4 regions of the Allobosea sp. 10N428 genome follow, and region 2 is predicted to be linked to each of the others. Evidence: predicted binding sites of a transcription regulator. Region 2 holds the regulator's gene; each other region holds the start of a gene.
The links. Region 2 encodes PhoB, which activates phosphate uptake and scavenging genes when phosphate is short. Its sites were predicted from a motif close to TGTCATNNANCTGTCAT; they were not measured.

Region 1 (3,454 bases), on a different contig from region 2:
CGCCGAAGAGGCGTTCCTGCGCCTGTTCGAACAGCAGCTCGTCGCGACGGGCGAGGAGCTGGCGGAGACGGCCGAGGTCGGTTTCAGCGATCCGCCCGCGCTACCACAGCATTGAGCAGCACGTTGAGGCCGGGTTCGAGGTCCTCGCGTGTGCAGAGTTCGGCATTGTTGTGGGTGATGCCGCCCTTGCAGGGCGCGAAGATCATCGTCGTCGGAGCGTGGCGCGCGACGAAATAGGCGTCATGCCCGGCCTGGCTGAGGATGTCCTGCGTGCGGTAGCCCAGCGCCATAGAGGTCTCGCGGACGCTGTCGATCAGCTCCTGTGCGAAGATCCTGCCGCCCCATTTCCAGATATCGAGGATTTCGGCAGTGCAGCCGGCGCGGGCGGCGGATTCGCCGACGGCGCGGCGGACGCGCTCTGCCATGACGTCGGAGGTTTCCGGATCGGGATGGCGGACGTCGCAGACGGCCTGCGCCCAGTCGGAGAGGATGCCCGGCTTGTTCGGCCAAGCCACGAGCCTTGCCGCAGTGGCCTTGCCGCCACCGCCGGCATAGGCCCAGCCGATCTCGTCCGTCTCGACCAGAAGGCGTGCGCCGGCGAGAAGCGCATTGCGCCGCCGTTCCATTGGCCAGGGGCCGGTATGGGCGGTCTCGCCCTTGAATTCCACCAGCATGCCGGTGCTCGGGAAGCCGCCGGTCACGACGCCGACCTGCATGCCGTCGCGGTCGAGATAGTAGCCTTGCTCGATATGGAACTCGAAATAGGCATCGAAGGCGTGCGGCTGGGCCTCCATCTCGCCGCGATAGCCGATCCGCTCCAACTCTTCGCCGATCGACTTGCCGTCATCGTCGCGGCGCCCCTGCGCCCAGTCCAATGCGTAGGCGCCGACGAAGCAGCCGGAGCCGACCATCGGCGGCGAGAAGCGGGCGCCTTCCTCATTCGTCCAGTTGACGATCTCTATCGGCCGGCGCGTGCGGTGGCCGAGCGCATCCAGCGCCCGGCAGACTTCCAGGCCGCCGAGAACACCGGCGATGCCGTCGAAGCGGCCACCATTGATCTGCGTGTCGAGATGGCTGCCCATCACGACGGGCGGGAGGGTGTCGTCGGTTCCGGCGCGGCGCGCAAAAATATTGCCCATGCCATCGACGCGAACCGCGAGACCCGCCTCGCGGCACCAGGCGACGAACTGGTCGCGCATCTGCTTGTCCGCATCGCCGAGGGCGAGGCGCGACAGGCCGCCCGGGCGGCCGGGGCCGATCTCGGCGGAGCGTTCGATCGTGCTCCAGAAGCGCTCGATATCGATGCGAAGCTTGTCAGTGCCGGGCATGGCGATCTCCTCGCCCGCCGCGACGGCGGAGGCGAATAACGGGACGAAGCGCCGCGGCATCCGGATCTGGCGGCCGTCGGCAACAGCACAAGGATTCAGCGATGCGGGCAGGGCGGGCAAATAGATATTGCCTATGCTTGCCATTGGGTGCCGACCGAGATGACCTAAGCGCCCGCTTGCGGGATCATTCGAAGCTGGTTTTTGGCAGCTCCGTTGCCGTAGCTTCGCGTTGGAGGCCGGTGAAGCCATCGGAGCCTGACCCATCGAAAATGCCCATGCCCCCCGTTGCCAGAATGGATTCGTGTGGGCCGCGAGCCTGTCATAGCTTGGCATCGATACCGGATGACCGGCATTGCGGCGTTGCCGGGACTATGGCGTTTGACCTTGGTGTCTTCCGCGTGAATTTAAGTTTAGATAAGTAATATTTCTCTGTTGTCGCACGCGCTTCGCTATATCTGTGGCTGCGAACAAATTTTACGTCCTTTCCCGACGCAATTTTCCGGGAGCAAACCCCCAAAAAATCGTTCATTTCTTGAAATGACGTCGACATGGCGCATTGAATTTCGATTCAATTCTCGAATTAATTTGTTTCGTTAATGAAGCGTTAAACAACCGTCATCTTGGACGGGTCAAAAGCCCGCATCCGGCTCGCCTTATGCGGGCCGGCCACCCGGTTGGCGGCGGCCGGGGTTTCGATGTGCTGGCTAAAAAGGATCTGCCCGTGACGTGCTCCGGTTCGATCGACTTCGTCTGAACATCGCCCGCAATCGCCCGGGCTCCTGCGGGAGCACGGGCAATCCGTAACGATCAATGCCGAGCGCGGCGGGGCGGATTGTGCCCGACGCCGCCCTTCGCCTCCACGTCAAACCCCGGATCGGGAACAGGGATTTCAGCCATGGCGCTCAGTAAAGGTTCGATTGCGTTCGTCGGTTTCAATGCCGACGGCAATGACAACATCGCTTTCGTGGCGCTCACGGAAATTCCGGCCGGCGAGACCATCATCTTCGAGGATAACGAGTGGAACGGCTCGGCGTTCGCCGACACCAATGAGGGAGCGTTCAGCTGGACCTCCGCGGGCGTCGCAGCCGGCACGATCGTGCGCATCGACAATATCGGCGCGGGGACGATCTCGGCGAGCACCGGCACCGCGGTCGCATCCGTGGCCGGACGCGGCACCAACCGTGGCATCGGCGCGGCCGACGAGACGATCTACGCCTATCAGGGCTCGGCCTCGGCGCCGAACTTCATCACGGCTATCGCCAATGGCGGTTTCAACAGCGCCAACGGCGTGCTGACCAATACCGGCCTGACCGCGGGCGCGGATGCGCTCGACCTGAGCACGCTCGATGACGACACCGACATCGCCGCCTTCAACGGCGCGCGCAGCGGCGGCGCCTCCTTCGATTCCTATCGCGCGGCGATCAACACGGCCTCGAACTGGGTCAGCCAGGACGCTACCGGCGACCAGAGCAACGATGGCACCGCCCCGGACGTGCCGTTCTCGGCGCAGTCCTTCACCGTGGCCGGCGGCGGCGCGGTCTCGGTCTCCTCGGTCACGGTCGACGCAGCCTCCAAGCCTGAGGGTCAGAGCTTCCTCTTCACGGTCACGCTGAGCCAGGCCGCGGCCACGGACACCGTCGTCAACCTCGCAGTGTCGGGCGCGACCGGCGACATCGGCAGCGTTCCCGCCGCGGTCACGGTCCTTGCCGGCCAGACCACTGCAAGCTTCAGCGTAGCGACGATCGACGACGCCGTGGCGGAGCCCGACGAGAGCTTCTCGGTCACCGCGACGCTGGGCACCTCCTCCCAATCGGCCAGCGCGACGATCGTCAACAACGACGGCACCCCGATCACCCTGATCAGCGCCGTGCAAGGCACCGGCCTCGGAAGCACGATGGTGGGCAAGACCGTCACGGTCGAAGCCATCGTCGTCGGCGACTTCCAGAACAGCGACGCCGACGGCGCCCGCAATCTCGGCGGCTTCTGGCTGCAGGAGGAGGCTGGCGACTCCGACGGAAACGCCCTGACCTCCGAAGGCATCTTCGTGTCCTATGCCAGCCTGGGCGTCGATGTGAAGGTCGGCGACAAGGTCAGCGTCACCGGCGTGGTCGCCGAGAATTTCGGCA
Region 2 (3,454 bases):
TCGCACGGCACGAGAAAGTCGGCATCCTCGCCGACCTCACCGATTTCACCGATATGACCTTGGCTGCCGCCTGGAAGGATGCGCGCTACAGCCTCGGCAAGCTCTGGGAGCTGCAACGCTTCCCGCGCGAGGCGGTGATCACCGACAGGGGCTGGCTTGCCGCCTTCGTCGACCTGCTCAATCCGGCGATCCCCTTCGTGACTGTTCGCACCTTCAAGCCGGAGGAGTACGAGACCGCATTGACCTGGGCCGGTGACATCGAGGGCGGACCAAACGCCTGACCGACAGGAGGACGCCATGCTCGTCCACAAGCACAGATGGTCGGCCGATATCACAAGCCGGAGCAACGCGCTCGATTTCGAGAAAGCCGTGTTCACGCGTGGCGATCCGCGCCAGATCGCGCGCTCGCTGAAGCGGTCGGCCGAGCACAGCCGCCGGCGCAAATCGGGCCCGTATCGCTCGGCGATGTCGATGCTCACCTTCTACATCAACCGCGCCGGCCGGAAACTGCCGGCCGAGCGCCGCAGGACTCTGGAAGCGGCCAAGCACAGCTTGCGCCGCCTCTTCCACCGAGAGGGCTGAAGCGCCTGCCGTCGCCCTTCAGGGGCTCGACCTGAAGGCCGGTTCTCATGGCGCCTTGCCTCCCTTGCGCGCCGGATCATGCGAGTGGTGGCTGTCGCGTTCGCCGCCGCCACCCGAAACGCGAGCGTGCCGCCGGTCATCGGCAGGTGGTTTGCGGATGTCCGGCGGCTTCTTCGCGTTCTCATGCGATGAGCCGGGGCCGCCGTGCCGGATGGTCTGCGGCGCCTTGGTCGAGGTCGACGTTCGGCAACCTCCTCAACGATCCTGTTGCAGACCCTGATGGGTCGTGTTGATGCGGGTATTGCCCTGCTGGCCCTGCTGATCAGGCTGGCTCGGTCGGCGCTCGCCACCTCTGGCGCTGCGCAGATCGCGCTCGGCATGATCCGGCTCGCCCGGACCCTCGTCGCTTCGATTGGCCGGCGGGATGGGCGGCATCTTGCTCACGACGACCTCCTCTGGCTCGCGTTGATTTCAGGATCAACGCGAGCGGGCGGGCAAGGTTCACGGCAAGTTGCAATGAGGAGCAGAGCTGCAGCGCCGCTCAGCTGCGCGCAAAGGTTTCGTCGAAGGCGTATCCGGCGCCGCGGACTGTCCGCAGCGGATCCTTGGTATTGGCCGGCGTGATCGCCTTGCGCAGCCGGCCCACATGAACGTCGACGGTGCGCTCGTCGATATAGACGTCGCGGCCCCAGACGGCATCGAGGAGCTGAGCGCGCGAATAGACGCGGCCGGGCGCCTGCATCAGGAACTCGAGCAGCCGGAACTCGGTCGGGCCGAGATGCAGCTCGCTGCCGGCACGGCGGACGCGCCGGGTCGTGCGATCGAGTTCGAGATCGCCGGCGGCGAGCAGCCCCGCGACATGGCCCGGCTTGGCGCGGCGCAGCAGCGCCTGTATGCGCGCGATCAGCTCTGGCAACGAAAAGGGCTTCACCACATAATCGTCCGCGCCAGTCGCGAGCCCGCGGACGCGTTCGGTCTCCTCGCCGCGCGCCGTCAGCATGATGATCGGCACGCGTTCGGTGTCGCGTCGCGAACGCAAGCGGCGGCAGAGTTCGATGCCAGAAAGGCCCGGCAGCATCCAGTCGAGCAGCACGAGATCAGGCGTGTGGTCGCGCAGATGCAGTTCAGCGTCATCCCCGCGCGCGACGCTGTCGACCTCGAAACCCTCGGCCTCGAGATTGTAGCGCAGCAGCAGGGTTAGCGGCTCCTCGTCCTCGACGATCAGGATGCGTGCGGCCATGATGATCTGCTTCAGTTCCCGGTGATCGCCTCGACCTCGATATTGGTCGTGTCGAGCTTCGGCCGGTTCACGTCGAGCGAGTCGCCGGTGATGAGATAGTGAATCGTCTCGGCGATGTTGGTGGTGTGGTCGCCGATGCGCTCGATGTTCTTCGCGCAGAACAGGAGATGCGTGCAGAAGGTGATGTTGCGCGGATCCTCCATCATATAGGTCAGGAGCTCGCGGAACAGCGAGGTGTAGAGCGCATCGATCTCGTCGTCGCGGCGCCAGACGTCGAGCGCCTTCTGCTCGTTGCCGGCGGCGTAGGCGTCGAGAACGTCCTTGAGCTGCGCCTGCACCAGGCGGCTGATGTGCTCGAGCCCGACCACGGCGCGGTGCGGCGGCTGGAACTGGCCGGCGATGGCGACGGCGCGCTTGGCGATGTTCTTGGCGAGATCGCCGACGCGCTCGATATCGGCGGCGATGCGGATCGCCGAAATCAGCTCGCGCAGGTCGTTGGCGAGCGGCTGGCGCCGGGCGATGGTCAGTACCGCCTTTTCCTCGACGTCCCGCTGGAGGTTGTCGAGGCGCTGGTCGGCCGTGATGATCTTCTGGGCAAGGCCGGTGTCCCGGCGCACCAGCGCCACGGTCGAATCGCCGAGCATGCGCTCGGCCATGCCGCCCATTTCGGCGAGGCTGCGGCGGATGCCTTCGAGATCGGTATCGTAGGAGCGGACGATGTGGTCGGTCATGGGCGGCGTGTCCTCTAGATCATTAGCGCCGGTGCAGCGTCGTCGTTTTCAGGTCGGCATGCTCGACCCTCAGCCCTCATCCTCAGGAGCAAGCGAAGCTTGCGTCTCGAAGGATGCTCCGGTTGGTTCCGGAGCCTCCTGGACCATCCTTCGAGACGCCGCTCGCGCGGCTCCTCAGGATGAGGGCTGCTGGTTTGAAACCGGTCTTCAGCCGAACCGGCCGGTGACGTAGTCCTGCGTCTGCTTCTTGGCAGGGTTCATGAAGATGGTGTTGGTCGGCGCGAATTCGACGACCTCGCCCAGATACATGAAGGCGGTATACTGCGAGATGCGGGCCGCCTGCTGCATGTTGTGCGTGACGATGGCGATGGTGAAGTCGCTCTTCAGCTGCTCCAGCAGATCCTCGATCTTGCCGGTCGAGATCGGGTCGAGCGCCGAGGTCGGCTCGTCGAACAGGATCACTTCAGGCTTCTGCGCGATGGTGCGCGCGATGCACAGGCGCTGCTGCTGGCCGCCGGAGAGACCCATGCCGGAGCTCTTCAGCTTGTCCTTGACCTCGTCCCAGAGCGCGGCGCGGCGCAGAGCGCCTTCGACGCGGTCGTCGAGCTCGGACTTCGGCGGCTTCTCGTAGAGGCGGATGCCGAAGGCGACGTTGTCGTAGATCGACATCGGGAACGGCGTCGGCTTCTGGAACACCATGCCGACGCGCGAGCGCAGCTCGTTCACATCGACATCGTTCGAGATGATGTTGCGCCCGTCGAGCATGATCTCGCCGGTGGCCTTCTGCTCCGGATAGAGCGAGTAGATCCGGTTGAAGATGCGCAGCAGGGTCGACTTGCCGCAGCCCGACGGGCCGATCAGCGCGGTGACGTGCCGGTCGCGGAAATCGAGATTGATGTTC
Region 3 (3,454 bases), on a different contig from region 2:
GCGCAAGGCCTATCGGATCGGTGAGGGTGCGGCGCGCGGCCGGCTCGTCGCGGAACGGATCACGGAGAGGGTGTCGGCATGAGTTTGCTTCTGGCCATGACGGGCTGGCATGTCGAGGACTGGCGCGCCAGGTTCCAGGCGCTGCTGCCGGAGATGCCGATCGTGGTTCTCGGCGAGCCCTTCGACCGCCGCGCCGTCCATTATGTCGCGAGCTGGAAGCACCCGGCCGGCAGCCTGACCGGCCTGCCCAACCTCGCCGCCATCTTCTCGCTTGGCGCCGGCGTCGATTTCCTCTTCGCCGATGACAAGCTGCCGGCGGTGCCGATCGCCCGCGTCGTCGATCCCGATCTGACCACGCGGATGAGCGAGTACGTCGTGCTGCACTGCCTGATGTATCTGCGCCAGCAGCACCGCTACCTCAGCCAGCAGCGCGAAAGGCTCTGGGAGGACGATCGCAACCAGCCAGCGGCCCGTTCGGTTCGCGTCGGCATCATGGGGTTGGGCGAGCTCGGGCAGGATGCCGCCGCCAAGCTCAAGGTCATCGGCTTCGACGTGGCCGGCTGGAGCCGCTCGCCGAAGAGCATCGAGGGGCTGCGCACCTTCTCGGGTGAGGAGGGCATGAAGGAGTTCCTGGCGCGGACCGACATCCTCGTCTGCCTGGTGCCCCTGACGCCGGAGACGCGCGGCATCATCAACGCCGGGCTGATCGCAGGGCTGGCGCAGGATGGTCGCCTCGGTGGTCCATGCGTGATCAATGCCGGGCGCGGCGGCCTGCAGGTGGAAGAGGACATCCTGGCGGCGCTCGAAGCCGGGACGCTGAAGGGCGCGACGCTCGATGTCTTCGAGACCGAGCCGCTGCCGCCCGCCTCGCCGCTCTGGACCCATCCGGGCGTGACGATCACGCCGCATAACGCGGCGATGTCGGAGCCTGAAGCGATCGCTTCGCTGATCACGGCGCAGATCAGGCGCCTGGAAGCCGGCGAGCCCCTGCAGCATGTGGTCGATCCGGCCAGGGGGTATTGAAGGATCGGCCGCTTCTGCGGCTGTTCAGCTCCAGTCCTCATCCTGAGTGCCGCGAGAGCGGCGTCTCGAAGGATGGTTCGAGCGTACACTGGAACACCCTTCGAGACACAGGCTTCGCCTGTTCCCCAGGATGAGGGCTGGTGAGTTCAAATGCCCCGTCACCGAACGGTCGCAGCGCTGTCGTTGGGGCGCAATCCCGGCGCGCGAAGCGGGTTGGTCATTTCCAGCCCGGAGAATTTCATGCGCTCGTCGCTCGTCATTGCCCTGCTCCTGTCCTCGACCGTTCTCGCCGGGGCCCAGGACGCCCAGAAGGAGTTTCCGTCGAAGCTCGTCGGTCACGCCCTGCTGCCGGCGAACACGATCATCCCGGCTCCTGCCGATGCGCCGGCCGATCTTAAGGTGTCCGGCAAGTTCGTAACCCCGGGCAAGCGCGTCGAAACCGTCGGTTCGGTGATGGGCACCTCGGGCGGCCGCCCGACAGGTCTTTCCACGCCCTTCGCCGGCCAGCCCGTGCAGGGCTTCTCCGGCATCCGCTCGCTCGGCAATGGCGAGTTCCTCGTCCTGACCGACAACGGCTTCGGCTCCAAGGTCAATTCGCCCGACGCGATGCTGTTCTTCCATCGTCTCAAGGCCGATTTCGACAAGGGCGCGATCGAGCGTCTCTCGACCACCTTCCTGCACGACCCCGACAAGAAGGTGCCGTTTCGCATCGTTCATGAGGGCACCGAGAAGCGCTATCTGACCGGCGCCGACTTCGACCCGGAATCGATTCAGCCGATCGGCGGCAAGTACTGGATCGGCGAGGAGTTCGGCCCCTATCTCATCCGCGTCGATGCCAACGGCAAGGTCGAGGCGGTGTTCGAGACCACGGTCGATGGCAAGCCGGCCCGCTCGCCTGACCATTACGCCGTGACGACGCCCGGCGCACCGAACCAGTCCGTCGAATTCAATGTCCGCCGCTCCAAGGGCTATGAGGGCATGGCGCAGTCTCCGGACGGGCGCTTCCTCTACCCGCTGCTGGAGGGTCCGCTCTGGAACGCCGAGACCAGGGGCAATGAAGAGGTCGACGGCAAGGAAGTGCTGCGCATCCTCGAATTCGATGTCGCCAACGAGAAGTGGACCGGCCGCTCCTGGTTCTTCCCGCTGGAGCAGAAGGGCCTCGCCATCGGCGACTTCAACATGATCGACGCGACGACGGCGCTGATCATCGAGCGCGACAACGGCGAAGGCACTGCCGACAAGGCCTGTGCCGCGGGCCAGAAGGGCCCGGATTGCTTCCACGACCTCGCCAAGTTCAAGCGCATCGTGAAGATCGAGATGACCGACGCCAATGTCGGCAAGCCCGTGCGCAAGATCGGCTTCATCGACCTGATGAAGATCGCCGACCCCGACAAGAAGGCGAAGCAAGGCGCCATCGACGGCGTGCTACCTTTCCCGTTCTTCACCATCGAGAACTTCGACGTCGTCGATCTCGCCAAGGGCATTATCGTCGTCGGCAACGACAACAACCTGCCGTTCTCGTCCTCGCGTGATCCCAAGAAGGCGGATGACGACGAGCTCGTCCTGCTCTCGGTGAAGGAACTGCTCGACGCGAAGTGAGAACACCCGCATCGCCGGCTCGATTGGCGCAGCGATGCGGCTCATGTCGTCTTGCCCGGCAGTCGGATTCGATCGGCCGCCGGGTGTTCCTACTCTGTTCTTGAGCCGTTGCTGTCCTGAGCGTATAATAAAAACGACCAAGCGCCTCATGCGCGAGGCGTAGTGGTTGGATGATCGTCACCGATGGAGGTGATCATGTTGACCGCGAATACAAACGTCAGGCGACCGCAGGACTGGTGTAATCTGATCCTGGCCGGGCTGCTGTTCTTCTCACCATGGTACATGGGCTTCGTCGGCGACTTCGTGCCGACGCGCAATGCCTGGATCGTCAGCGTGGCTCTCGCCGTGATTGCGGTCGCTGCGCTTTCGGCTTTCGCCGAATGGGAGGAATGGCTGAATCTCGCGCTCGGACTCTGGCTGGTCGCCTCGCCCTGGATGCTGGGCTTCACCGGTAACCTCCGCGCCTTCTGGCCTCACATGATCGTCGGCCTGCTGACTGCGGCGATCTCGGGCTGGGCAGTCTGGGATTATCGGCACGAGCCGCACGCGGCGGCGTAGGGAGCTTCGCGTTTCCCGCCGCTCCAGAATCGACCCGGCGCGATCTAGCTGCGGAGCGCGCCGGGGCCGGCCACCGCGGCCGGCGGGCATTTGCCCGAGATGATCATGCCCAGCACCTCGTCCTGGGTGACGTCGGCAGTGCGCGCCGTGCCGACGACCTTGCCATTCTTCATCACCGTGACCCGGTCGGCGAGATCGAAGACGTCGTGCAGGTCGTGGCTGATCAGGAAAATGCCGATACCCTGCTTCTTCAACTGCAGGATCAGCTCGGCGA
Region 4 (3,454 bases), on a different contig from region 2:
CCTGCTTGCCTTCATAGATCTTGTCGAAGGCGGCCTTGTCCTTGGTGGCGAGGTTCAGCACCGCGTCGCGGATTTTGGCCTTGAGGTCATCAGGCAGGTCGGTGAGATAGGCCATCGGCGAGTTCACGATCTGCTCGGACTTGTAGATGATCCGGAAGTCGTCGGCCTTGACCATGTTCTTGCGGGCCATGCGCTGCAGGTTCGACTCCTGCTCGTCGTTCCACCAGTTGGCGGCGATGTCGACGGTGCCCTGCTGCAGGGCGATGACCGCGTTCTCGTGGCTGCCGGTGTAGACGACCTTGGAGAAGAAGGTTTCCGGCTCGATCTTCATCTGGTTGAGGACGAAGCGCGGCACGTTGTTGCCCGAGGTGGAGTTCGGATCGACGAGGCCGAGATTCTTGCCCTTGAGGTCTTCGACCTTCTGATAGGGCGAGTCCTTCTTCACGTAGAAGACGGAGTGATAGCCCTTCGTGCCGTCGAGGTTGGTCTCGATCGCGAAGGCGTCGACCTTGGCGCCGGTCATGCGGGCGCGGGCGAAGGACGCCGGGCCGTACATGCCGATATGGATGTTGCCGGCGCGCTGGCCCTCGATGATCGCGGCGTAGTCATTGGCGATGCGCAGCGTCACCTTGGTGCCGAGTTCCTTGGCGAGATAGTTCACGAAGGGGGTGTAGCGCTCGACCACGCCCGAGGCGTTCTCGGCCGGGATGATCGCGAAGACGAGCTCCGGATACTTCGCCTTCCAGTCCTGGGCAAAGGCCGGGGCAGCGGTGGCGGCGAGGCCGGCGACGGCGAGCTTGAGGGTATGACGACGGGTCAGCATTGGGTCTGCTCCTGGTTGCTGTCGGGATGCTCTTTTCGCGGCGACGGCCTTTGGCCGCGCCGGCGATCCTTCGCTTGTCAGGCGATCTTCTGGCGGGCGCGCTTCGCCTCGGAGGCGGCGATGGCATCGAGCGCGTCCAGCGCCTCGGCGCCGGCATCCTTGGCTTCGATGCCGTAGAGTTCGGCTGCGACCTCGCGCGTCAGCGCCTGCGGCACGTCGTCGAACACGACCTTGCCGGCCGCCATGCCGATCAGCCGGTCGCAATACTTTGCCGCGATATCGAGGTCGTGCAGGTTGCACATCACGGTGATGCCGTCCTCGCGGTTGATGCGGAACAGCGCGTCCATGACGACTTGCGTGTTACGGGGATCGAGCGAGGCGATCGGCTCGTCGGCGAGGATGATGCGCGGCTCCTGGACCAGGGCGCGGGCGATGGCGACGCGCTGCTGCTGGCCCCCGGACAGGGTCTCGGCGCGTTGTGCCAGCAGATGCCCCATATCGAGACGTTCGAGCGCCGCAATGGCGCGGATCTTGTCGTCTTCGGAGAAGCTCTTGACCAGCGTCAGGGCCGCGGAGCGGTGGTTCAGGCGCCCGAGCAGCACGTTGGTCAGCACGTCCAGGCGGCCGACGAGGTTGAACTGCTGGAAGATCATCGCCGTGTCGCGGCGCCAGCGCCGCAGCGAAGCCCCCTTCAGCGCGGTGACCTCCTGCTCCTCGCAGGCGATCCGGCCGGATGTCGGCTCCGCCAGCCGGTTGAGCATGCGCAGCAGAGTTGATTTGCCGGCTCCGGACCTGCCGATCACGCCGACCATCTCACCCTTGGGGATCGACAGCGAGACATTGTCGACAGCATTCTTGTCGCCAAAGCGCTTGGTCAGACCTTCGATACGCAGCATGTGATGGGTTCTCGCGCACGATGCGGGCATGAGCGCAGCCCCGTCCGGCCCTGACCGTGGGGCAACTCATCTCCATGGCGACGAGAGCTAGCGGCGGCTGATGACAGCGACGTGACAGTGGCCGAAAGCGCGATCCGGTGACCTTGGATGGCCTCGTCAGAGCGCGTTCAGCAGCGCGTCGACGCAGGCGCGAACATAGGCTTTCCGTTGGGTGGCCGGCATCGGCTTCACCCCGAGAAGGCCGCGCAACTGGTGCAGGCCGCGCAGCATGCCGACGAACTGTTCGGCGAGGAGATCGGCTTCGGCAAGGCCGAGCGGCCGGGCAACGCCGTGGCCGACGCGTGACCGTTCGATGAGCAGCGTCACGATGGCGGCGCTCATTCTCTTGGCGCCGGCCTCATAGGCAGCGTGGCCGAGCTCGGGAAAGCGTGGCGAGGCGCTGACCACCAGCCGGTGCAGATCGAGAGAGGCCGGACGCAGCATGAGCTTGAGCATGTCCTCGCCCAGCTGCGTCAGGGCGCTGCGCAGATCGGCGGCGGGCGACGCCTGCTCGAGCGGCAGAGTCAACGTTTCCGTGAGGCCGGCACAAATCGCCTTGAACAGCGCCTCCTTATCGGCGAAATGGCTGTAGATCGTCTGTTTCGAAACACCGGCCCGATGGGCGATCTGGTCGAGGCTCGCGCGCTCGAACCCCTCCGCAAGGAAGGTTTCGGCGGCTGCGCGGGTGATGGCGTCGTGCTTGTCGGGGCGCGCGCGTTCGGCGGAAAGGGATTTGGCCGGGTTCGTTTCGGTCTGGTCGGAATCGAGCAGGCGTGTCTTGGCGCCGTTTCGCCGGAGGGGTTTCGGCACGGGTCTTGCCTCGGCGCCTGCCGGTTCGGTGAGAGGGGTTGCCCGGTGTCGACGGAGGGGGGTGTCAGCCATGCTCCCGCACACTTGGCCTCTTATCAAACTAGACTGTCCAGTCTAAGATAGTCGCGCGGTATTGGAGCGTCCAGTCTTATGAAGCGGTTTGTTCTCCTCGTCGTGGTCGCGGCGCTCGCGGGCGGCGGCTATTACGCTTACCGCAACCAGCGTGCCGGCACGCAGCAGGCCCAGGCCAGCGCCGTTTCCGGGCCGCGCGCCGTGCCGGTGGAGGTGGCTTCCGTCGAGACGATGACCGTCAACGAGGAGGTCGAGGCTCTCGGCACGCTCGCCGCGGATGAATCCGTGATCATCGCTTCCGAAATCGCCGGCCGCGTCGTCGCTCTCGGCTTCAAGGAGGGCGAGCGGGTCAAGGCCGGTCAGGATCTGGTCAAGCTCGATACCGCCATCCTCGATGCCGAGCTGAAGCAGGCGCTGGCCGATCTCGGGCTGGCGCGCGACACCAACGAGCGGCTGAGGGCGTTGGTGCAGCGCGGCTCGGGCACGCAGGTCGCGCTCGACGAGTCGACGGCGCGGCTCGCGTCCAGCGAGGCGCGCGTCCAGCTTGCCAAGGCCAAGCTCGCGCAATCGACCATCGTCGCGCCGTTCAGCGGCGTCGTCGGTCTGCGCTCGGTCGGCATCGGCGATTATGTCTCCGTCGGCAAGCCGCTGATCGTGCTGACCAGCATCGACCCGATCAAGGTCGATTTCCGGGTGCCGGAGATTTATCTGAGCCGCGTCAAGGTCGGCCAGCCCGTCCAGGTGCGCGTCGATGCCGTTCCGGACCGGACTTTCACGGGCCAGATCTTCGCGATCGACCCGGTCGTCGACGTCA

Region 1: a site for PhoB is predicted at 1,931-1,947, ahead of AC1DDA_RS18915 (ExeM/NucH family extracellular endonuclease). Genes of this name have one in related genera too.
Region 3: a site for PhoB is predicted at 1,180-1,196, ahead of AC1DDA_RS20735 (esterase-like activity of phytase family protein). Genes of this name have one in related genera too.
Region 4: a site for PhoB is predicted at 1,820-1,836, ahead of phnC (phosphonate ABC transporter ATP-binding protein). Genes of this name have one in related genera too.

Annotation. Positions count from the first base shown of each region.
Region 1 is NZ_JBFTIC010000006.1:122,953-126,406, reverse strand. Features, by position in the region: gene AC1DDA_RS18925 (LysR family transcriptional regulator) at 1-115, shown strand, start outside; gene AC1DDA_RS18920 (Zn-dependent hydrolase) at 84-1,328, opposite strand; gene AC1DDA_RS18915 (ExeM/NucH family extracellular endonuclease) at 2,224-3,454, shown strand, end outside.
Region 2 is NZ_JBFTIC010000005.1:167,248-170,701, forward strand. Features, by position in the region: gene AC1DDA_RS17220 (SpoIIAA family protein) at 1-281, shown strand, start outside; gene AC1DDA_RS17225 (DUF3175 domain-containing protein) at 298-582, shown strand; gene AC1DDA_RS17230 (hypothetical protein) at 838-1,017, opposite strand; gene phoB (phosphate regulon transcriptional regulator PhoB) at 1,124-1,822, opposite strand; gene phoU (phosphate signaling complex protein PhoU) at 1,834-2,553, opposite strand; gene pstB (phosphate ABC transporter ATP-binding protein PstB) at 2,761-3,454, opposite strand, start outside.
Region 3 is NZ_JBFTIC010000007.1:124,600-128,053, reverse strand. Features, by position in the region: gene deoA (thymidine phosphorylase) at 1-82, shown strand, start outside; gene AC1DDA_RS20740 (2-hydroxyacid dehydrogenase) at 79-1,023, shown strand; gene AC1DDA_RS20735 (esterase-like activity of phytase family protein) at 1,264-2,622, shown strand; gene AC1DDA_RS20730 (SPW repeat protein) at 2,818-3,180, shown strand; gene AC1DDA_RS20725 (ATP-binding cassette domain-containing protein) at 3,225-3,454, opposite strand, start outside.
Region 4 is NZ_JBFTIC010000004.1:248,185-251,638, reverse strand. Features, by position in the region: gene phnD (phosphonate ABC transporter substrate-binding protein) at 1-823, opposite strand, end outside; gene phnC (phosphonate ABC transporter ATP-binding protein) at 901-1,719, opposite strand; gene AC1DDA_RS15190 (TetR/AcrR family transcriptional regulator) at 1,876-2,568, opposite strand; gene AC1DDA_RS15185 (efflux RND transporter periplasmic adaptor subunit) at 2,719-3,454, shown strand, end outside.